Regions from separate parts of the Oscillibacter sp. PEA192 genome, predicted to be linked through region 1. Evidence: a T-box and tRNA genes for the amino acid it is inferred to sense, from the RefSeq annotation. Region 1 holds a T-box; the other holds one or more tRNA genes.
The links. A T-box is a leader RNA that pairs with one kind of tRNA and senses whether it is charged. The one in region 1 lies ahead of DN611_RS07120 (valine--tRNA ligase), so its partner is inferred to be a tRNA-Val.
Positions count from the first base shown of each region.

Region 2: it encodes a tRNA-Val, which carries the amino acid that the T-box ahead of DN611_RS07120 (valine--tRNA ligase) is inferred to sense. The anticodon was not compared.

Region 1 covers NZ_AP018532.1:1,465,532-1,477,138, reverse strand. The annotation lists gene DN611_RS07150 (M24 family metallopeptidase) at 1-829, shown strand, start outside; gene DN611_RS07145 (replication-associated recombination protein A) at 955-2,223, shown strand; gene DN611_RS07140 (S1 RNA-binding domain-containing protein) at 2,204-3,139, opposite strand; gene DN611_RS07135 (DUF951 domain-containing protein) at 3,234-3,425, shown strand; partial or broken gene DN611_RS16970 (sigma-E processing peptidase SpoIIGA) at 3,569-4,504, shown strand; gene sigE (RNA polymerase sporulation sigma factor SigE) at 4,569-5,273, shown strand; T-box leader at 5,320-5,545, shown strand; gene DN611_RS07120 (valine--tRNA ligase) at 5,696-8,332, shown strand; gene DN611_RS07110 (VOC family protein) at 8,770-9,237, shown strand; gene DN611_RS07105 (CD3072 family TudS-related putative desulfidase) at 9,292-9,837, shown strand; gene DN611_RS07100 (GNAT family N-acetyltransferase) at 9,846-10,280, shown strand; gene DN611_RS07095 (flavodoxin family protein) at 10,340-10,966, opposite strand; gene DN611_RS07090 (STAS domain-containing protein) at 11,159-11,464, shown strand; gene spoIIAB (anti-sigma F factor) at 11,482-11,607, shown strand, end outside.
Region 2 covers NZ_AP018532.1:508,322-519,928, forward strand. The annotation lists gene DN611_RS02440 (alanine/glycine:cation symporter family protein) at 1-545, shown strand, start outside; gene DN611_RS02445 (DUF3298 and DUF4163 domain-containing protein) at 599-1,288, opposite strand; gene DN611_RS02450 (YerC/YecD family TrpR-related protein) at 1,487-1,783, shown strand; gene DN611_RS02455 (class I SAM-dependent DNA methyltransferase) at 1,780-2,535, shown strand; gene hslO (Hsp33 family molecular chaperone HslO) at 2,552-3,442, shown strand; tRNA gene DN611_RS02465 (tRNA-Val) at 3,520-3,596, shown strand; tRNA gene DN611_RS02470 (tRNA-Asp) at 3,608-3,684, shown strand; tRNA gene DN611_RS02475 (tRNA-Phe) at 3,768-3,843, shown strand; tRNA gene DN611_RS02480 (tRNA-Gly) at 3,847-3,922, shown strand; tRNA gene DN611_RS02485 (tRNA-Cys) at 4,029-4,103, shown strand; gene DN611_RS02490 (acyl-CoA dehydratase activase) at 4,528-8,940, shown strand; gene DN611_RS02495 (DUF4129 domain-containing protein) at 9,102-10,412, opposite strand; gene DN611_RS02500 (DUF58 domain-containing protein) at 10,409-11,607, opposite strand, start outside.

The DNA.
Region 1 (11,607 bases):
CATTCTGGCAAATGCCGTGGACGGGGAAAAAGACATGGGCGTGGACAAGGACTGGCCCGCCCGGTTTCTGCTGCCCCTGATGGCCCACAATCCCAGCTGCAAGTATGTGCTGGCCTCCGACTGCGTGGACGACGCCCGGGCCTGCAAGGACGCGGTGGAGCGGGACCTGATGCGGGAGGCCTCCCGCATCAACGACGTGGTGATGGAGCGGGCTGCCGCCTACATGAAAGAGGGCATGACCGAGCGGGAGGTGGCCGACTACATCGTGGCCCAGTATGCCGCCGAGGGCTGTGACTCCACTGCGTTCCTGCCCATCGTCTCCTACGGCGCCCACGCCGCGGACCCCCACCACGAGGCGGACCAGACCCGCCTGAAGGCTGGGGACTGCATCGTCATTGACATGGGCTGCCGGAAGAACCGCTACTGCTCCGACATGACCCGGACCTTCTTCTGCAGGGCGGCGGATCCCAAGTACGCCGCCATCCACGACCTGGTGCGGGAGGCCAACGAGCTGGCGGAGTCCATGCTGCGGCCCGGCGTGCCCCTGTGCGACCTGGACAAGGCCGCACGGGACCACATCTCCGCCGCCGGATACGGAGAATACTTCACCCACCGGCTGGGCCACTTCATCGGCCAGACGGAGCATGAGAAGGGCGACGTCAGCGCCACCAACACCACCCTGGCCAAGCCGGGTATGATCTTCTCCATTGAGCCCGGCGTGTATCTGCCCGGCGAATTCGGTGTCCGGGTGGAGGACCTAGTGCTGGTGACGGAGGACGGCTGCGAGATTTTGAACCACGTGGACAAGCACTGGAAGACCGTTGGCTGAGTTTACAGGCCGAAAGCCGGGAGGACGGACTGTCTTCCCGGCTTTTTGGCGTTTTCCCGGTGGAAATTTCCAATGGGCCATGCTATAATGAATGTTCCGAGATCAACAGGGAAGGGGGTGCCGCCATGCAGCGGCCTCTTGCGGATGAGATCCGCCCCAAAACATTGGACGAGGTGGTGGGCCAGCGGCATCTGCTCTCCCCCGGCGCCGTGCTCCGGCGGCTGATCGACAGCGGCACGGAGGCGAATATGGTGTTCTACGGCCCCTCCGGCACCGGAAAGACCACCATCGCCAACATCATCGCCCGGCAGACCAATAAGACCCTCCACCGGCTCAACGCCACCACCGCATCCTTGCAGGACGTGAAGGACATCATTGCCGACGTGGGGACGCTGCTGGCCCCAGGGGGCATTCTGCTGTACCTGGACGAGATTCAGTACTTCAATAAGAAGCAGCAGCAGAGCCTGCTGGAATTCATGGAGAACGGCTCTTTGACCCTCATCGCCTCCACCACGGAGAACCCGTACTTTTATGTGTACGGAGCCCTGCTGTCCCGCAGCACGGTGTTTGAGTTCAAGGCCGTGTCGCCGGAGGAGGTGGAACCCGCTGTCCTGCGGGCACTGAAGATCGAGCAGGACCGTTCGCCTCTGCCCCTGGACTGGGAGCAGGATGTGCCCCGGCAGATCGCCACCGCTTGCGGCGGCGACGTCCGCAAGGCCATCAATGCGGTGGAACTTCTGTGCCGGGCAGCCATGCCCAGAGATGGGAAGCTGATGCTGACCCTGGACGACGTGGAGCAGGTGGCCCAGCGCAGCGCCATGCGGTACGACAGAGGCGGCGACGCCATGTACGACGCCGCCTCCGCCCTGATGAAGTCCCTCCGGGGCAGCGACCCGGATGCGGCGCTCCACTACCTGGCCCGCTTTCTGGAGGCGGGGGACCTCATCACCCCCTGCCGGCGGCTGCTGTGCTCCGCCAGCGAGGATGTGGGGATGGCGTACCCCCAGGCGGTCTCCATTGTGAAGGCATGTGTGGATACTGCCATGCAGCTGGGGCTGCCGGAGGCCCAGCTGCCCCTGGCCCAGGCGGCTATCCTGCTGGCCACGGCCCCCAAGTCCAACAGCGTGACAGCCGGTATCGGCAGGGCCTGGGCAGACGTGAGGGCAGGCCGCACCGGGGACGTGCCCCGGGAACTGCAGAACGTTCACGCGGACTCCGCCGGTATGGAGCGGGAGCAGGGCTACCTGTACCCCCACGACTTTCCCCGCCACTGGGTACAGCAGCAGTATCTGCCCGATGCCCTGAAGGGTGTCCATTACTACGAATACGGCGATAACAAGACGGAGCAGGCCGCCAAGCACTACTGGGACGAGATCAAGGGTCCTCAGCCGTGAACACCGTCTCCACGGCCGGCTTCTCATACCCGGCAGGGGAGTAGACCCACCGGTCCAGTACCCCGTCGGTGATCTGATAGCGCAGCGGCTCCGGCTCTGCCAAGGGCGGCAGCTTTTCGATCACCTGGAGCTTGATCTTCATCCGCTCCGGACGGATGGACTTGATGTAGACAGAGACGCCGTCCCCCGGGCGCAGGTCCTCCCGGGCGTCTGCCAGGCCGGAGAGGTTGGGGGCCAGCTCGATGAAGCTGCCGTACTCCTTCACGCTGCGGACCTCGCCCCGGACTGTCTCGCCGGGATGAAACCAGCTGGCATTCTCCATCCAGGTGCCCAGCAGCTCCTTGTGAGTCATGGTGATCCGGCGCTTCTCCCGGTCTATGGACCGGACGGCTGCCAGAATCTTCTGCCCGGGCCGGAACCGCTCCTTCGGATGGGAAATGCGGGAGACGGAGATGTGCTCGATGGGCAGCATAGCCACGATGCCGCAGCCGATATCCAAAAAAGCGCCGAAGGACTCCAGATGCGTCACCACCGCAGTGACCACGGAGCCTGGGCGCAGGTGCTCCAGGAAGAAGTCCATGGCCCGCTCCTGAACGGCCCGGCGGGAGAGCAGTGCCGTGGGCGCGCCCTTTTCATCGGCCCGGAGGGCCGTCACGAGAAAACAGGCGGGCTTTCCCACCCGGGAGAGGACGGCGATGTCCCGCTGGGCCCCGCTGATCCAGGGGGAGAGGACCTCCTCCCGGGGAATGCGGGCCTGGATGCCTCCCAGGGAGAGAAGCAGGTTGTGTCCGGCATCACACCGGAGGACCCGATCCTCCAGCACCGTGTTCTGCTCCATGGCCTCCCGCAGGCTCTGGAGCGTGAAAGAAGAGGGAGGGCGCAGGCCCTCCGGCGGATACAGCTTGTTTTCCGGCATATTGTAATCGCATCCTATCTGCCGCAACGGCGGCGTGTTGTTCCATACCGTTACTATATGCAGCCCGGGAGGCTGCTTTGACAAGGAGGCCAATATGGACCTGCATCTGCATGACAAAGTGGAGCTGAAGAAAGCCCATCCCTGCGGCAGCACCCAGTGGGAGATTCTGCGGGTGGGCATGGACATCAAGCTCAAGTGCCTGGGCTGCGGGCATGAGCTGATGCTGCCCCGCAGCAAGGCGGAAAAGAGCATCCGCAAGATCCTGACGGAGGAGGGAAACAAGTGAGCAACAAGCACAGACTGTTTGCCGCGATCCTGGTGGTCATTCTGGTGATTTCCATGCTGGCATCGCTGATTGTTCCGTATTTATCATTGCTGTAAAGTTATTTCCCATCACAGTATTTCCATGCCGCCGGAGCCGCAGCATTTGTGCTGCGGCCCCAATCGGCTGCCGGGGGGACGCACCTTTTTACAGGGCGCGTCCCCCTTTTGCGACCGTATTTCTCTGCGGTCTGCCCTATAATAGTCCCACGGAACGGAAGGGAGGCGGATCGCTTGACCGTGGTGTATGTGGACAGCGTGTTTGTGCTGAACGCGCTGATGGACTATCTGCTGGTGCTCTGCGCCGCGCGTCTGGCGGGCATTCCCCTCCGGCGGAGACGCTACCTTCTGGCGGGCCTGCTGGGGGGCGCCTATGCCGTGGCGGTATTTCTGCCGGGGCTGGGCTTTCTCTCCGCAACGCCGGTGAAGCTGGCGGCAGGCATACTGCTGGCGCTGGCGGCCTATGGAGGAGAGGCAAAGCTGCTGCGGCTGACGCTGCTACTGTTCGCCGTCTCCTGTGCCATGGCCGGGTGCGTGCTGGCCCTGGGCCTGGTGGCGGGGGGCGGCGTGCCGATGGTGAACGGCGTGTTCTACACGGACGTGGATGCAAAGGTGCTGCTGACCGCTGCGGCCGCGGCCTATCTGGTTCTGACAGTGGTGTTTCGTGCGGCGGCGGGAAAGGGCGTCCGGGGCGAGCTGGTGCGGGCACAGGTGTGTCTGGCCGGGCGGACCACGGCGTTTACCGCTTTCTGCGACACGGGAAACGCCCTGCGGGATCCGGTCTCCGGAGCGCCGGTGCTGGTGGTGTCTCCGGGGCGGCTGGACGGTGCGCTTCCAAGAGAGGTCCGCTCTCTGCTGGACCGCGGAGCGCTGGAGCGTCCCGCAGAGCTGCTGGAGCCCATGATGCGGGCGGCGCCGGAGCTGCGGTTCCGTCTGATCCCCTACCACGCGGTGGGAGTGGCGGGCGGACTGCTGCTGGCGGTGCGCAGCGACTGGACGGAGGTGGCGGGGGAGCGGTATGCCGGACTGCCGGTTGCCTTTTCCCCCACAGAGCTGGGGACGGGATACAGCGCCCTGTGGGGCGGCACGGCTGGAAGGAGAAGAAACCATGAAGGACTGGATGAAACAATGGCGGCGGCTGCTGGTGCGGGTGGGGCTGCTGCCGCCGGCGGAGCTGCACTACATCGGGGGCAGCGACACCCTGCCACCGCCCCTGAGCCGGGAGCGGGAGGCGGAGCTGCTGGAGCGCATCGGGGAGGAGGACGCCCGCAAGGAGCTGATCGAACATAATCTGCGGCTGGTGGTGTACATTGCCCGGCGGTTCGAGAACACGGGAGTGGGGATCGAGGACCTGATTTCCATCGGCACCATCGGGCTCATCAAGGCGGTGGGCACCTACCGGACGGACAAGAACATCAAGCTGGCCACCTATGCCTCCCGGTGCATCGAGAACGAGATTTTGATGTACCTGCGCAAAAATGCCGGGCGGAAGGGGGAGGTGTCCTTCGACGAGCCGCTGAACACCGACTGGGACGGCAATGAGCTGCTGCTCTCCGACGTGCTGGGGACTGAGGCGGACGTGGTGATGCGCCCCATCGAAGAGGATGTGGAGCGGGACCTGCTGGCGGCGGCCATCAACGTTCTCTCGCCCCGGGAAAAGCAGATCATCACGCTGCGGTTCGGCCTGGGGGGCGGAAAAGAGCAGACCCAGAAAGAGGTGGCGGACCAGCTGGGCATCTCGCAGAGCTACATCTCCCGGCTGGAAAAGCGCATCATCTCCCGGCTGAAGAAGGAGATCCTGCGGCTGAGCTGACGCTTGACAATCGAACCGGGGTATACTATACTAAAATAAAATATGGTAAACTGCGAGGAAGGGAAGCAGTATCCGGTGGGCAGCGGCCAAGAGAGAGAACGGCTGGTGTGAGTTCTCCCAAAGCCGCCGGAGAAGTCGTCCCGGAGCACCGGAGCCGAAGCATCAGTAAGCCCCGGCGGAGGCCCACCGTTGACAGGGCAGGCGCAAATGCGCCGCAGAGTGCGGGTTTTCCCGAATCCAGGTGGTACCACGGACATTTGTTCGCCCTGAGCCGAAAGGCCCAGGGCGTTTTGCTGTGTAAGCGCGCATAAAGCATTCTGCTGGAGCTGAGCTGCGATCTGGTGAACGGCAGGGCGGTGCGGACCGGCGCCCCAGTCATGACAAAAAGGACGAAAGTTCAGAGAATAGGAGAGATCGAACGTATGATGAAAGAACTGCCCAAGGTGTATGAACCCCAACAGGTGGAGTCCCGCATCTACCAGATGTGGGAGGACAACGACTGCTTTAACGGGGATCCGGATCCCAAGAAGAAGCCCTTCTCCATCGTCATGCCGCCCCCCAACGTCACGGGCCAGCTCCACATGGGCCACGCCCTGGACTGCACATTGCAGGACATCCTGACCCGCTTCAAGCGGATGCAGGGCTACTCCACGCTGTGGGTCCCCGGCACCGACCATGCCGGCATCGCCACTCAGATCAAGGTGGAGGAGGAACTGCGCGTCAAGGAGGGCCTGACCCGCTATGATCTGGGCCGGGAGAAGTTCCTCCAGCGGGTGTGGAAGTGGAAGGAGGAGTATGGCAACCGCATCGTGGAGCAGCAGAAGAAGATGGGCGTCTCCTGCGACTGGAGCCGCTCCCGCTTCACCATGGATGAGGGCTGCTCCAAGGCTGTGCGGGAGACCTTCTGTGAGCTGTATGACAAGGGCCTGATCTACAAGGGAAGCCGCATCATCAACTGGTGCCCCCACTGCATCACCGCCCTGTCCGACGCCGAGGTGGAGTATGTGGACAAGCCCGGCCACCTGTGGTATATCCGCTATCCCCTGGCCGACGGCAGCGGCGATCTGGTGGTGGCCACCACCCGTCCCGAGACCATGATGGGCGACACCGGCGTGGCTGTGAATCCGGAGGACGAGCGGTTCCGTGATCTGGTGGGCAAGACCTGCATCCTGCCCATCATGAACCGGGAGATCCCCATTGTGGCGGACGACTACGTGGAGCTGGGCTTCGGCACCGGCGCCGTGAAGATGACTCCCGCCCATGACCCCAACGACTTCGAGGTGGGCCTGCGCCATAACCTGGAGGTCATCCGCTGCATCGGCGACGACGGCAGGATCAACGAGAACGGCGGCCCCTACAATGGGATGGACCGGTACGAGTGCCGCAAGCAGATCGTCAAGGACCTGGAGGAGCAGGGCTATCTCGTCAAGACCGAGCCCTACAACCACAATGTGGGCACCTGCTACCGCTGTCACAATGACGTGGAGCCCCTGATCTCCGCCCAGTGGTTCGTGAAGATGGAGCCCCTGGCCAAGGAGGCCCTGCGGGTGGTCCGGGAGGGCGAGGTGAAGTTCGTGCCCGAGCGGTTCGCCAAGACCTACACCAACTGGATGGAGAACGTCCATGACTGGTGCATCTCCCGCCAGCTGTGGTGGGGCCACCAGATCCCCGCCTGGACCTGCGACGACTGCGGCCACATCAACGTCTCCCGGGAGGACCCCACCAAGTGCGAAAAGTGCGGCTTCACCCATCTGACCCGGGACCCGGACGTGCTGGACACCTGGTTCTCCAGCGCCCTGTGGCCGTTCTCCACTCTGGGCTGGCCGGAAAAGACCGCTGATCTGGACTTCTACTATCCCACCAGCGTCATGGTCACCGGTTACGACATCATCTTCTTCTGGGTGGCCCGGATGATCTTCTCCGGCTGTGAGCAGATGCACCAGATCCCCTTCCACACCGTGCTGATCCACGGCCTGGTGCGGGACGACAAGGGCCGCAAGATGTCCAAGTCCCTGGGCAACGGCATCGATCCGCTGGAGATGGCGGAGAAGTATGGCGCCGACGCCCTGCGCTTCAACCTCATCACCGGCAACTCCCCGGGCAACGACACCCGGTTCTACACCGAGAAGTGCGAGGCTATGCGGAACTTCGCCAACAAGATCTGGAACGCCAGCCGGTTCGTGATGATGAACCTCACCATCGACAAGTGTGAACTCCCTGCGGCGGACGCCCTGGCGCCGGAGGACAAGTGGGTCCTCTCCAAGCTGAACACCCTGGTGAAGGAGGTCACGGAGAACCTGGACGCCTACGAGATCGGCGTGGCCTCCGCCAAGGTCTACGACTTCCTGTGGGATACCTACTGCGACTGGTATATCGAGCTCACCAAGACCCGCCTCCAGGGAGAGGACGAGGGGGCCAAGCTGGCGGCCCAGAATGTGCTCTGCTTTGTGCTGACGGAGCTTTTGAAGCTGCTGCACCCCTTCATGCCTTTCATCACGGAGGAGATCTATCAGGCCCTGCCCCACGAGGAACAATTCATCATGACCTCCCGGTGGCCTGAGTACCGGGCGGACCTGACCTTCCCGGAGGAAGAAGCCGCAATGGAGGCCGTCATGGACACCATCAAGGCCATCCGGGCCCGCCGGGCGGAGATGAACGTGCCCCCTTCCCGGAAGGCGGAGGTGCTGATCGTCACCGCCACCCCGGACGTCTACGCCCAGGGCAGGCACTTCATCCAGCGGCTGGCTTATGCCAGTGAGGTGAAGTTCGCGGACGCCGCCCCGGCGGATGTGTCCGGCATGGTGACTGCCGTCACCCACAATGCCACGGCTTATCTGCCCCTCAGTGAGCTGGTGGACATCGCCGCGGAGCTGGAGCGGATCCGCAAGGAAATCGAGAAAGCCCAGAACGGCCTGCGGGGCGTCGAGCAGAAGCTCTCCAACGAGAAGTTCGTCTCCCGGGCCCCGGAGGCGGTGGTGAACGCCGAGCGGGAGAAGGCCGCCAAGTACAAAGAGCTGATCGCCAAGCTGGAGGAATCCGCCAAGGCCATGCAGGCGTAAGTCCCGGCTGAAGGAGAACGTAACCCCCCACGTTCCAAAACAGAATGCAGGGGCGGCGGTCAGAGCCCGGACCAAAGGCCCGGCTCTGACCGCCGCCCCTTTCTTGCAGTCGGGGGTTGCAGTTATCTGCGGATAAACGCCTCATCCTGAGAGGTTGTTGGCGTCTCATCGGACAGATATCGCTCCACCCGCATGTGCAGGTCGTACTGCTCCCGAAGCCGGGCGATCTGCGCCATCATGGGGGAGGCGTGGTGGGTGTCATCTCCTCTGCGAATTTCCGGGCAGCTCCGCGGTTGCCCGTGTAATAGATATTGACAGTGATTGCCATCGCAGAATCCTCCCTGTATGGTTTTTTCAATTTTATCATAGAGCAAGGGTGCTGTCCAGACGGCCGTCAGGCCCGGCAGCACAATCCGTTTCAAGAAAGGGCTGATCTTGTGAAGCTGAAAAATCCCCTGCTGGCAGTCCGGGACATGGAGCGGTCCAAGACCTTTTACCGGGAGGTCCTGGGGCTTCATGTGGTGATGGATTTCGGTGCCAACGTGACCCTCACCGGCGGCCTGTGCCTCCAAACACTGGATACCTGGACGGACTTCCTTGGAAAAGAGGTGGAGGAGATCCGCTTTGGTGCAAATGACAGCGAGGTCTACTTTGAGGAGGACGACTTCGACGGCTTCCTGGCGCACCTGGCTGGGTGCGCGGATGTGGTGTACGTCCGCCCGCCCCTGGAGCATCGCTGGGGGCAGCGGGTGGTGCGGCTCTATGACCCGGACCGCCACATCATTGAGGTGGGTGAGAATATGAAGTCCGTCTGCCGTCGGTTCCGGGACCAGGGCATGACGCCGGAGCAGATCGCCGCGCGGATGGAGGTGCCCTTGAAGTTCGTCACCGGCTGTCTGCGCTGAGATGTCTGAGAGGCTGAGAAAGGGGAAGTCCCCGCCGATGAAAGGAGAGACGGGATGTTTACCGACGGAAGGAGCAGGCGTGTGGTGTTTCTGGCCCACTGCCTGCTGAATCAGAACGCCATTTCCGACGGCACGGCGGAGGTGCCTGCCGCCCACCGGGAGATTTTGCGGCTGATTCTGGATGCTCAGGTAAGCGTGGCTCAAATGCCGTGCCCGGAGCTGTGCTGTCTGGGGCTGGACCGGGGAGATCCCAAAGGAGGGGAACGACCAGTGGAGGCAGAGAACACCCGCATCCGCCGGGCCATGGGCCAGCCGGAGGCATCTGCCCGGCTGCGGGAGCTGACGGATCAGGTGGTTTGGCAGATTCGGGAGTACCAGAAGCACGGATTTGCCGTGCTGGGCATCGTAGGTATGGACCGCTCCCCCTGCTGCGGGGTGAACACCACCTCGGACCAGGACCGGGAACTGCCCGGCCGGGGCGTGTTTATCGCATCTCTCCGGGCGGCACTGGAGTCGGCAGGGCTGACCGTACCCGTGATCGGCATCAAGCCGTCGGCGCCGGAGGCGCTGGACCGGGTACGGTCCCTTCTGGGGGAATGAGGTGTGCGATGGAGATTCGACGCATACAGGGTGGCGAGCTTCCGGCGGCCATGGACCTGTGCTGGCGGGTGTTCCTTGAATTTGAGGCGCCGGAGTATCCGCCGGAGGGCGTGGAGGCATTTCGTGCTTATCTTTCAGATATTGAACAGGTAAATCACTTGACACTATTTGGCGCTTGGGAGGGGCAGGAGCTCCTGGGAGTCCTGGCGGCGGAGGGGAGCCACATCGCCCTGTTTTTCGTAGACCCGGCGTTTCACCGCCAGGGCATCGGCCGCCTCCTGTTCCAGGCATATCTGGCGGAGGGCGGCCGCGGGCGGATCACGGTTCACAGCTCCCCCTATGCAGTGGAGGTCTACCGCCAGCTGGGCTTTTCTCCCACGGCAGAGGAACAGCTGTCCCCGGACGGCATCCGATACACGCCCATGGTGTGGGAGCAAACATGAAAGAGCCCTAAATACAGCAAAGCCCCCGGAGGGAAATCCCCTCCGGGGGCTTTCGCGCTTCAGCGGATGAAGTTGGTCCGGGCCTCGCTCTCCGCCTGGGGCGGCTGGAGTCCAGCGGCCTTTCCCGCCTGGATGCACTGGACCATCCAGAGCAGGTTTCGGGCCAAATTCCGCATGGTCTGCATTCCCTCCGCGTCCTGGCGCACCTCCTCCGGCGTGTTGCCGTGGACCATGTTCCAGTAGGTAGAGGAAACTACCGGCATCTGGGCGATGGTGAAATATTTGTCCAGCACATCTACGGAGGCCGTAGTGCCCGCCCTGCGGGCGGAGGCAACAGCCGCGCCGGGCTTGTGGGCGAAGGCGTCTTTTCCGGCGTAGAACACCCGGTCCAGCACGGAGAGGATGCGGCCGGAGGGGTGGGCGTAATAGACCGGCGTACCGAACACGAAGCCGTCCGCCTCCCGGGCCTTCTCAATGATTGGGTTCACCATATCGTCATCGAACACGCAGCGGCCCGGCGTCTTCTGACAGGTCCGGCAGGCGGTGCAGTCCCGGACGGGGCCGCTGCCCAGAAAGAGGATTTCCGTCTCCGCGCCGCCGGATTCCAGCGTATCAGCGATCTCCCGCAGGGCTGTGTAGGTGCAGCCGTTGGGCCGGGAGCTGCCATTAATCAGCAAAATTTTCATGTATATGCCTGCCTTTCCCTTGAGATACCTTCATGATACCCCGCCGCAGGTGCCGATGCAAGCGGAGAAATGGGAAGATTTTGCGGCGGGGTGTGATTCCGACAAAAAAGAATGGGCCGTTTCCTTATAATGGGAGGAAAAACGGGGTACCCTGTATCTTGGTACACAAACGACAAGGAAGAAGGGAACTTTATGGAGATCGAAGCCACAAGCGCGGACCGGAATCTGCTGCTGGAGATGAAGGGGGAGCTGGACCACCACGGGGCCCGGAACGCCCTCCGGGAGTTGGAGCTGTCCATCGACGCGGCGCTGCCGAAAAAACTGGTGCTGGACCTGGCGGGCGTGACGTTCATGGACAGCTCCGGCATCGCGCTGATCCTGCGGGCCCAGCAGCGGATGCAGCTGCTGGACGGGAGCCTGCTGGTGCGGAACGTGCCTCAGCAGGCACGGCGGGTCCTGGATGCCGCCGGCATCGGCCGGCTGGTGACGATACGATAAAAGGGGGAGTACATACCATGAAGACCAAGGCCAACAACGAAGTCACGCTGGCATTTCCCAGCCGCAGCAGCAACGAGGGGTTCGCCCGGGCAGCCGTGTCCTGTTTCGCCGCCCAGATGGATCCCACCCTCAACGAGCTGGAG
Region 2 (11,607 bases), 960 kb from region 1:
CCCGGGGCCTGTTCTCAAACGAGGCAGGCATGGGTTCTACCCCCCACGCCCACGCCATGGCCAAGGTGGAAAAGCCCCAGGACCAGGGCGTTGTGGCCATGGTCTGTGTGTTTATCGACACCTTTGTGGTCCTGACCATAACCGCCCTGGTGATGATTACCAGCGGCGCGCTGAACGTGGGCGACATGGCTGCCAATCCGGCGGCGGAGAACATGGCCCAGGTGGCGTTTTCCACTGTGTTCGGCAGCTTCGGCAATTTCTATGTGGCCATCTGCCTGCTGTTCTTTGCCTTCTCTACCATCATCGGCTGGTACTTCTTCGGCGAGCAGAACGTGAAGTATCTATTCGGTGTGAAGGCTGTCAAGGTCTACGCCTGCATTGCGGTGGTGTGCGTGGCCCTGGGGGCTGTGCTGGAGGCTCCCCTGGTCTGGAACCTCTCCGACCTGTTCAATGCGCTGATGGTGTTCCCCAACCTGCTGGCGCTGCTGGCCCTCAGCGGGCTGGTGGCCAAGGCGGCCAGGGGAGGGGACGCCCTGCGCAAATAAGCGCCCCGCCCAGAAAGAGACCCTCCGCCCGAAGTTCCGGGCGGAGGGTCTCTTCAAGCATCCCGGGCGGGGAGGGCCGGACCGCCCTGGCCGTAGGGGAGGGTGAAGACCGGGATGCCCTCCATGGCCGGGGCGATGGCGTACATGGGATAAAAAAACGACAGACCCTCCGCCGTAAGATAGAAGTTCTGCGGGTTGAAATGGCGCCGCAGCAGCCGGCGGACGCCCTCATGGTACCGGGAGATCCCAGCCGTCTCCTGCCGCTGGATCTCCGCCTCCGCTGCCTCCATCAGCCGCCGCTTCCATCCGCTGCGGCGGGGAAAGAAGGCGGACAGAGGCACCGGATAGCCGGAGATCAGATCCCAGGTATCCCCATGGCGCAGAAGCGTGGGGCGCCCTGAAAAGCCGCTCTCCCGGGACTGGGTATACAGGCTCCAGAGGCCGCCGTCGTTGTAGGTGACCTGATAGGTCAGCTCCGCCCGGAAGTGGGGCAGGGGCAGGCTGGCCGCCAGAGCAGCGCGGTATTCCTCCGCCGCCGCAGGCAGGAGGTACGTCTCACAATAGCGTAGGAAGGAACGGCACTGGAGCTGGTAATACCGCCGGATGCGGCGGGAGACTTTGTCCGCTGCTGGAACTGGTTCCGGCAGGGAGATGGAGGCGGAGAGCACAGGGATCTCCTCTACGGTCCATTCCCGCTCCGCGGTCATGGCCTCTGCGTGCAGCTGGGTGAGAGGTTCGTTCATAGGCGCCGCTCCTTCCGAAAAGATGCTGTTCTGCACCAGCCTATGCCCTGCCGCCGGGCGGGGTGACTGGACACGCTTTAAAGTGCAAGAAATTTTTTCTGTCCGGAGCCCTTTACTTTCACGCGGCAGAGTGTTAAAATACATCTTGGCGGCGAAGCGCCGCAAATCTGTTGGAGCCTCCCAGAAAGGGTACTGGATATGGTAAAGATCGGCAAGAAGGAAAAGAACGGCGAGCTGTACAAGGCGATTCTGCTGCTGAAGGACGAGCAGGAGTGCTATGAGTTCTTCCAGGATCTGTGTACCGTGTCGGAGCTGCGGGCCATGGAGCAGCGGTTCGAGGTAGCCTCCCTGCTGGACGACGGCATGATCTATAACGAGATCCTGGAGCGCACCGGCGCCTCCAGCGCCACCATCAGCCGGGTGAACCGGTCCCTCAGCTACGGCACCGGGGCCTACGAGAAGATTTTCGCCCGGTACAAGAAGCGGGACAAATGAGCAGTTATGACGCCCTGGCCGCCAGCTACGATGCCCTGACAGTGGATGTGGAATACCGCCGGCGGGCAGACTACCTGACGCGGCAGTTCCACAGAAGCGCCCTCCCGGTGGAGACGGTGCTGGACCTGGCCTGCGGAACCGGCACCATGGCCTGCCTGCTGGCGGAGCGGGGATACCGGATGATCGCCGTGGACGGATCCGAGGAGATGCTGACCCAGGCGGCCTGGAAGGCGGCGGCGTTGGAGCAGCCGCCGATGTTCCTGCACCAGTCCATGCCCCGCCTGCACCTGGGCATGGAGGTGGATGCGGCGATCTCCACCCTGGACGCGCTGAACTACCTCACCCGGACGGCAGACCTGCGGGAGACGCTGCGGCGGGTATACCGCTGGCTGCGGCCCGGCGGACTGTTCCTGTTCGATGTGAACACCCCCTACAAGCTCCGGCGGATGGACGGGCAGGTCTATCTGGACGAGACAGAGGACAGCTACTGCGTCTGGCGGACCTTCTACGCCCCCGGCCGGAAGATCTGCACCTATCAGGTGGACCTGTTCCGGCTGAACGCCAACGGGAGCTGGGACCGGGCCTTTGAGGAGCACCGGGAGCGGGCCTGGGGGCGGGAGGAGCTGGAGACGTATCTGACGGAGGCGGGCTTCGGCGCTGTCACCGTCACCGGCGACCTCACCAGCCGTCCACCGGCGGCGGAGGAGGACCGCTGGATTTTCCGGTGTCAAAAGCCGGTCAGACCAAGATAAAACAGGAGTTTGTACAATGAGCGATCAGTTGATCCGGGCCATCTCCAAGGATGGCCATATCAAGGCCACGGCAGTTTCCACCCGGGCGCTCACAGAGCGCGCCCGTCAGATCCACAAGGCTCTGCCTGTGGCCACGGCGGCGCTGGGCCGGACGCTGGCTGCGGTCTCCATGATGGGCAACGCCCTGAAGGAGGACGGGGCCAGCGTGACGCTGCAGATCAAGGGCGGAGGCCCGCTGGGAACGCTGCTGGCGGTGTCCGATAACCAGGGCAACGTCCGGGGAACGGTGGACAATCCTGTCGTGGACCTGCCTCTGCGGCCCGACGGCAAGCTGGATGTGGGGGCCGCTGTGGGCCATGAGGGTACGTTGACGGTGATCCGGGACCTGAACATGAAGGAGCCCTATGTGGGCAGCGTGAGCCTGTTGGGCGGCGAAATCGCGGAGGACCTGGCGGCCTATTTCGTGGAGTCCGAACAGATCCCCACGGCTTGCGGCCTGGGGGTGCTGGTAGACCGGGACCAGAGCGTGCTGGCCGCCGGCGGGTATCTGATCCAGCTGCTGCCCGGCGCCGGCGAGGATGTCATCGCCAAGGTGGAGGGCAGCCTGATGGCCGCAGGGCCGGTGACGGGACTTTTGCGGAACGATCCGGACCCGGAGGCTATGCTGCGGCACGCTCTGTCGGATTTCGACCTGGAGATCCTGGAGAGGAGCCCCATCGAGTACCGCTGCTACTGCAGCCGGGACAGGATGGAGCGGGCCCTCATCAGCCTGGGGCCGGAGGAACTTCAGGCCATGATCGACGAGCAGGGCAGCGCGGACCTCACCTGCCGCTTCTGTGACAATGTGCAGCACTTCTCCAGAGCAGATCTGGAGGCCATGGTCCGGGGGCTCCAGAAAAAAATGTAAAAAAATTAAATTTCCAGTTGACAGACCGGGCGTCTTTGAGTATAATAACTTTTGCCGTCTGAAATGAGCGGCAATCGGGGAGCATAGCTCAGCTGGTTAGAGCACCTGCCTTACAAGCAGGGGGTCACTGGTTCGAGTCCAGTTGTTCCCACCAAAGTTATACATGGCCCGGTAGTTCAGTTGGTTAGAACGCTAGCCTGTCACGCTAGAGGTCGACGGTTCGAGCCCGTTCCGGGTCGCCATCTCCCACGAGATGGAGTTCCATCTCGTGGGTCCCCTTGGGGTTGCAATTCCCCTCCCGCGCCGTGCGGCGCGGAAAAGATTTGCCCAGATAGCTCAGTTGGTAGAGCAGGGGACTGAAAATCCCCGTGTCGCTGGTTCGATTCCGGCTCTGGGCACCACTTGCGGGCATAGCTCATCTGGTAGAGCGCCACCTTGCCAAGGTGGAGGTAGCGAGTTCGAGCCTCGTTGCCCGCTCCACTGAGAATGCCCACACAAGATCGTGTGGGCATTCTCAGTGGAAAAGAAAATTTAAAAAAGCAGTGGACATTTCGGTTCAAACTGCATATAATAAAATAGAAGCAACGGTGACATAGCCAAGTGGTAAGGCAAGGGTCTGCAAAACCCTGATTCCCCGGTTCAAATCCGGGTGTCACCTCCAAAAAAACAACCACATCGAAAAGATGTGGTTGTTTTTTTGTCTAAATGCATTCATGGGCGCAGGGGATTGGATTCCGCCTGTGCCCGCTTTTCTTTTTCAGCGGAACCATCCGCACGGCGGAAAGGCTCTGCCCCGCAATCGGACCGCAAAGAATACGGCTCCGCTCGCCTATGCGATTCGATTGCGGGGACGTGTGCCTGCGGATGCTGCTTTGACGAAAATGGATGGGAAGATGGCGGACTTTTTTGGGGAAAAAGATAGCTAAAACGGCAAATTCTTTACGAAAAATATACAAGAGCCTGTGAGAAAAACGTGCTATAATGAGTTCGAATAAACAGAGATGTGGGAGACCAGCCCCCGATCCGCCGGCGCGCCCTCCAGGCTGCCGTACGGGTCTGGGGCGTTTTCCCTAGAAGGAGTGTATATGGCACATATCAATTCGGATATTCTGCGCCTCGGCGTGGATGTGGGGTCCACCACCGTCAAAGCAGTGGCCCTGGACCCGGCTGACAACAGCGTACTGTTCACCCGCTATCAGCGGCATAACGCCCATCAGGCGGATACCGTCCGGCAGCTGCTGGAGGAGGCGGCCGGTCACTTTCCCGGCATGCGGTTCCGTATCGGCGTGTGCGGGTCCGGCGGACGGCCCATTGCCGCCGCCCTGGGGGCCTGCTATGTCCAGGAGGTGGTGGCCAACGCGGCGGCAGTCCGGGCCTTGTATCCGGAGGTCCGCACCGCGGTGGAACTGGGCGGACAGGATGCCAAGGTGATCTTCTTCCGCTATGACGAGGCCAGCGGAAAGCTCCAGACCTCCGATATGCGGATGAACGGCAGCTGCGCCGGAGGCACCGGCGCGTTTATCGATGAGATCGCCGCGCTGCTGAACGTGCCGGCGGACGAGTTCGAGCAGCTGGCTGCCCGCGGGAAGACCGTTTACAGCATCTCCGGCCGCTGCGGCGTGTTTGCCAAGACAGACATCCAGCCCCTGCTGATCCAGGGGGCGGAGCGGGCGGATATCGCGCTTTCCACCTTCCACGCCATCGCCAAGCAGACCATCGGCGGCCTGTCCCAGGGACTGGAGCTGACGGCCCCCATCATCTTTGAGGGAGGCCCGCTGACCTTCAACCCCACGCTGGTGCGGGTGTTTGCGGAGCGGCTGAATCTGGAGGAAAGGGATATCGTTCGACCGGACCACCCGGAGACCATCGTGGCCCGGGGCACCGCCATCGCCATCGACGAGCTGTTCCCCGGACAGGAGGACGCCATGACCCTGGCAGAGGCCATGGAGCGGCTGGACAAGGCCCCGGCCCAGACCGAAGGGCCCTCCGGCACCGGCAGGCCCTTCTTTGCCAGCGACGAGGAGCGGGAGGTCTTTCTCCGCCGCCACCGGACGGAGCTGCGCCGGCCGGTGGATGCCGCGGACCGGCAGATTCTGCGGGGGTACATCGGCATCGACTCCGGCTCCACCACCTCCAAGTTCGTCTTTATAGACGAGAACGAGCAGGTGACGGACACTTTCTACGACAACAACCAGGGGGAGCCGCTGAAGGTGGTCCGGGAGGGCCTGCTGGCCCTGGCGGAGAAGTATGAGAAGCTGGGCATCCAGCTGGAGGTGCTGGGCCTGGGCACCACCGGCTACGGCGAGCAGATGCTCTCTGCTGCCTTTCACGCCGACTACCACACAGTAGAGACCGTGGCCCACGCCCGGGGCTGCCGCCGCTTCTTCCCGGACGCCACGTTTCTGCTGGACATCGGCGGCCAGGACATGAAGGCCATCTGGCTGAAGGACGGCGTGGTCACGAACATCATGCTGAACGAGGCATGCTCCTCCGGCTGCGGCTCCTTTTTGGAGAACTTCGCCGCCACCCTGGGGATGCCGGTGGACCAGGTGGCGGACGCCGCCTTCCGATCTCAGGCCCCTGCCGAGCTGGGCAGCCGGTGCACTGTGTTCATGAACAGCACCATCATCAACGAGCAGCGCAACGGCAAGCAGCCTGACGACCTGATGGCGGGGCTGTGCCGCTCCATCATCGAGAACGTGTTTACAAAGGTGGTCCGCATCGCCAACGTGGCGGAGCTGGGGGATCGGGTAGTGGTCCAGGGGGGCACCTTCCGGAACTTCGCCGTCCTGCGGGCCCTGGAGGAGTATCTGGGCCGGGACGTGACCCTGGCCCCCTATCCCGGCGAGATGGGCGCTCTGGGTGCGGCTCTCGCGGTGAAGCAGGAGGTGGAGGCCCACGGCTACGCCAACGGCCGCTGCTCCGCCTTCATCGGCTTTGACGCGGTGAAAAACTTCCAATACACCCGGGAGAGCGGTGTACTCTGCCCCCACTGCACCAACCACTGCAGCCGGACGATCCTGCATTTCCCGGACGGTGGCTGCTATGTCACCGGCAACCGGTGCGACCGGGGCGCCGTTGTGATGGAGGCGGCACCTGCCCATAAGGCCCAGGAAGTGCCGGACCTGTTCCGGCTGCGGCAGGAGCTGCTGTTCAAGACATATCCGGTATCCCCCGTGCGGGAGGAGCAGAGCCAGACCGTGGGCCTGCCCCGGGTGCTGGAGTTCTGGGACAGCATGCCCTTCTGGAGTACCTTCTTCCGGGCTCTGGGATATCGGGTGAAGTTCTCCCATCCCAGCAGCCGCAGACAGTATGAGAGCGGACTGCAGTACGTGGCGTCGGACACCATCTGTTTTCCGGCCAAGCTGGTCCACGGCCATGTGCTGGACCTGTCCAAACAGGGCGTAGACCGGATTTTCCTGCCCTATATCCTCCACATGCCCACAGAGAACAAAGGGGAGAAGAGCCCCTACGTCTGCCCGGTCATCATGGGCTACTCCATGGTGGTGCGGAACTTCCAGTCCCCCGGGGAGCACTTCTCCGTGGGCTTTGAGACGCCGGTGTTCCACTGGTTCAGCAAGCAGGACCGGAAGCGGCAGATCTGCCGGTATGCCGTGGAACACTGCGGCGCCACAAAGCGGCAGGCGGAGGCCGCTTACCGTCAGGCGGAGACGGCCATCCTCTCTTTCCGCCATCAGCTGGTGGAGGAGGGAAAGCGGGTCATCGCGGACACCGGAAAGGCGGGCGGTTTCGCCGTGGTGCTGGCGGGACGGCCCTATCACACAGACCCCCTCATCAACCACGACCTGTCCGGGATGTTCACCCGTCGGGGCATCCCGGTGCTGACGGTGGATAGCCTGCCCGGACTGGAGAAGGCGGACCTGCGCCGGTCCCGTGTGGAGATCACCAATGACTTCCACGCCCGGATGCTCTCCGGCGCCATGGTGACAGCGGAGCAGCCCTGCCTGGAGTACGTGCAGATCGTCAGCTTTGGCTGCGGCCATGATGCCATTTTGTCCGATGAGATCATCCGCCTGCTGGGGGAGGGCAGCGGCAAGCCGCCCCTGATCCTGAAGGTGGATGAGAGCGAGGCCGCCGGGTCTCTCGGCATCCGGGTCCAGTCCTTTATTGAGACGGTACAGCTGCGCCGCTCTGCCCAGGCGGAGCAGGCGGCCTGCCGCCTGCCGGAGCCCTACGCGGTGAAGTACCGCAAGGAGGACCGGAAGCTGCGGACTGTGCTGGTGCCAAATATCTCCGCCCCGGTGTCCACTCTTCTCACGGCCTTGATGGACCGGGAGGGTATTCGGGCGGTGAGCCTGCCGGTGGGCGGCGTGGAGCAGATCCGGGTGGGGAAGAAGTACACCCACAATGACATCTGCTTCCCCTGTCAGATGGTCATCGGCGAGCTGATCGACGCCCTGCAGAAGGGAAACTATCCGGAGGACTCCGTGGCCGTGGGCATGGCCAAGCTCAGCTGCGACTGCCGGATGGCCAATTACACCGCGATTCTGCGCAAGGCGCTGGACAGCGCCGGATTTGAAAACGTCCCCATCCTCACCACAGACCCTGGCGACACCAAGGGTATCCACCCCGGCGTGTCCATGCTGGGGGCCCGGTCTGTGCTGCTGGCGGCGTGGGCCTTCTCCATGCTGGACATTCTGGAGGAGCTGTGCCGGAAGATCCGCCCCTATGAGACGGCGGCAGGCGAGACGAACCGCGTGTTCAGCGAATGTGTGGAGTGGATTGCCGCCGCATCCAAGCAGGGGCTGGGCAAGATGATCGGTGCCTTCCGGCGGGCCATCGAGGCATTCCGGGGGCTCCGCTATGACCGCTCCCGCCGCAAGCCCCGGGTGCTGGTCACCGGCGAGCTGCTGGTGAACTTTCATCCCGGCACCAACTTCCACGTGGAGGAGTACCTGGAACGCAACGACATGGAGGTCATCCTGCCCCGCATCACCTACCAGTTCCGCAAGGACTTCCAGGCGGCCATCAGCGAGATCCGGGACTTCGGTGCCCATCTGGCGCCCTATCCCTTCGCCCTGGACGGCGCCGTGGAGTTCATCCAGCGGTTTTTGGAGCGCATTGCCCGGTCCCATCCCCTGTATCACCCGGCGGCCCGGCCTCAGGACCTGTACAGTGACGTGGAGCACTTCATCCCCAAGACCCTCACCTGCGGCGAGGGCTGGCTGATGGCGGGCGAGATCGCCCACTACGCCCACCAGGGGGTCCGGTCCTTCATCATCCTCCAGCCCTTTGGGTGCCTGCCCAACCACGTGTGCGGCCGGGGCGTCACCAAGCGGCTCAAGGAGGAGTTCCCCGGCGTGCAGATCCTGCCCCTGGACCTGGATCCGGACACCAGCTACGCCAATGTGGAGAACCGGCTCCAGATGCTCATCATGAATCAGACCGCGGAGGCGGAGCATTCCGCAGCTAGTGTGGAACCGGCACCCCAAAAGACCCGGGGCGGTTCGCCCCGTCCGGCGCTGTCCTCTACATAAGCGCGGGCGTCGGCTGTATTTTCAGACTCCGGAGAGGAATGCCCGGTGCCGAGGTTCGACCTGGATACAAAGAAGGCAGCCGTTCATGCGAACGGCTGCCTTCTTGAATTTTCGGTTATCGGGAATCTCGGGCATTTCTGGAGGCGCGGACCGGTCGGCGGTCACTTCGCACGTGCAGGAGGCGTGCGGGCGCTTCTATGGACAGTGGAGAGCAGCTCCCGCACCTGCTCCCGGGAGAGGCGGGGCGGAAGCGTGCTGTACAAGCTCCGCTCCACATCGTCCACCAGAATGCTGTACCGAGCCTGCATGGGCGCATCCAACGCGTCCCGGAGGGGCCCCCCTGCCAGACGTTCCAGATACTCCCGGGGGGTCTCCTGGCTTTGACGGCGGCAGCGGCGGCGGGCGCCCCAGTGCTCCAGTTCCAGGAGGGCGGCACGGGGGGTTCCGGCGTACCGCAGCAGAAATGCCCTGACCCGCAGGCGCTGGCCCAGCCGGGAGAGCAGGCCACGGCGGCCCAGACGCTGCCTGACGAGCCCGTCGTCATCATCCTCCTCCGGCAATCTGATGCGGCTGCGGCTGCGCCAGAGCCAGCGCACCAGAGCAGCCACTCCGGCCAGGACCAGCGCGGCCAGGGACAGGAGCAGCAACGCCGTCACCAGCTGAGGGGCGATGGCGGGGCCGGAGGCGCTTTCCACAGGCAGAGCGGCCTCACTGCCGCCTCCGGCGGCGGAGGACATCCCTGCGGACCCGGCGGAGCGGCCCTGGAAGAGAGACGTCAGGAACCGGAATACAGCGGTCAGGGCGCCCTCCAGAAGGCTGCCGACGGCCTGAAAGATGGGGATCAGCTCCCCCCTGGCGGCCAGCAGCAGAGCGCAGGCGGCCACAGCCAGCACGGCCAGGACCGCTGGGACCAGCAGGGCCGGGAGCCGCCCGAAGGGAGAACCGGCCCGAATGGTGTTGCGTCCGGAGGTGCGCATCCCCACCACTGCCAGCAGATCCAGCGCCAGCAGCGCCAACAGAACCGGCACCCGGTCCAGCAGCTGAGGGGCGAAGGAGGCCACGATCAGATAGAACAGCCCATACAGGCCCATGTACTCCCCGGCCCCGTGGAGGTGGCGGACCGTGACAGGCGTGACGCCCCAGTGGTATCCCCGGCACAGGGGGAAGAGGTACAGGGGCACCTGAATCACCAGAAGAGGCGGATAGGTCAGGTCCAGCGTGCGGCTGAGCAGGGGGATCCAGACGGCGCAGAGAAGAACGTTCAGCAGCAGAATCTGCCAAAAGCGGCGGGGCTTTTGGAGAAAGAGGCTGTTGCCTGCGGTCATCAGCCCGCCAGAGAGCAGAAACCCCCACATGGAGAAGGGCGGCCGGCCACACAGGAGCTGCCACAGAATATCGGCCGTCAGGAAGACAATCAGCAGCTCGGTGGCCAGCGGCAGGCACTTGAGGGCGGTGGTCTTTCCATGTCTCATAGGCCGCCTCCTGCCCGAAAAGCATTCAGGTCCAGGACCCGCAGGAGGGGGTGAGACTGTTCCCCCCAGGCCAGCAGGGGGACGCGGTGCCGCTCCAGCAGCGCACAGGTACCGGCGTCCAGGCGGCGGACATCCCCGCAGATCAGAAAGGCGCCGGAGAGGGTGCGGAGGCGCGGCAGGATCTCGTCCGCCGTAATGGAGACAGCGGTGTCTGCGGCGGCCAGCAGCGTCAGGACTGCGGGAAGCTGCAGCCGGTCCCGGCAGGTGGCAAACTGCTCCAGCCGCCCGGCGGGGCGGGAGATGAGCAGAGACACGGCCACCTCCTCTTCCATCAGCTGCGCCGCCAGGGAGCCCAGGATCTCCAGGGCAGATTCGAAGTCCTCCGGCGGCAGGCCCGCGAAGGAGGCACCGTCCAGCAGGAACGCGGCCCGGCGGGGGGAGATTTTCTCGTAGATGTTCACCATGGCGCCCTGCCCCCGGGCCATCAGGCGGAAGTTCAGGGACCGGGCGTTGTCCCCCGGCTGGTAGGCGCGGACGTTCCGGATCACGGTCCGGTCATCCTGAAAGCCCCGGGCGCCGGTCTCCAGCTCCCAGCTGTTGCGCAGGAACCAGCGGGTGGACACGGGGACCAGCCGGGGAAACACCGCCAGCGTCACGGGCCTGGGCAGCGGGATTTCCTTCTCCCGGACGCAGAGGCACAGGCCGTCGCCGGAGAGCAGCCGGATCCGGTCAAAGGACAGCAGGCCCCGGTGCTCCGCCTGGAGGCGGCTGGTGTAGGACATCCGCTGATGCCCCAGCAGGAAGGAGACGTTCTTTTCATAATAGGGCTTCTGCACGCCCCCCTCCGGGAGTTCCACGGTCTCCCAGCGGTGCTCCGGCCGGAGGGCGCCGCCCGGCTCCAGGGGGAAGCGCACCGTCAGCCAGACCAGGGGCAGCCACTTGGGGTTGTCCAGCGTCACCCGCAGAGGACAGGGCTCCCCGGGGAAGACGCAGCTCCGCTCCGCCTGGAGGGCGGCGTTCACGCCGTCCAGCACATGGCGGGCCCAGAGGCGGGCCGCGGCGGCCACGGCGGCGGCCGCCAGAGAGAAGATGGCGGCGGGCAGCCGCCCGCTCAGGCTGAAGCCCACTCCGCAGGCTGCCAGGGCCAGGATGGAGAAGCGCCCCGTGAACAGGCTGGACTCGGCGAAGTCCACTG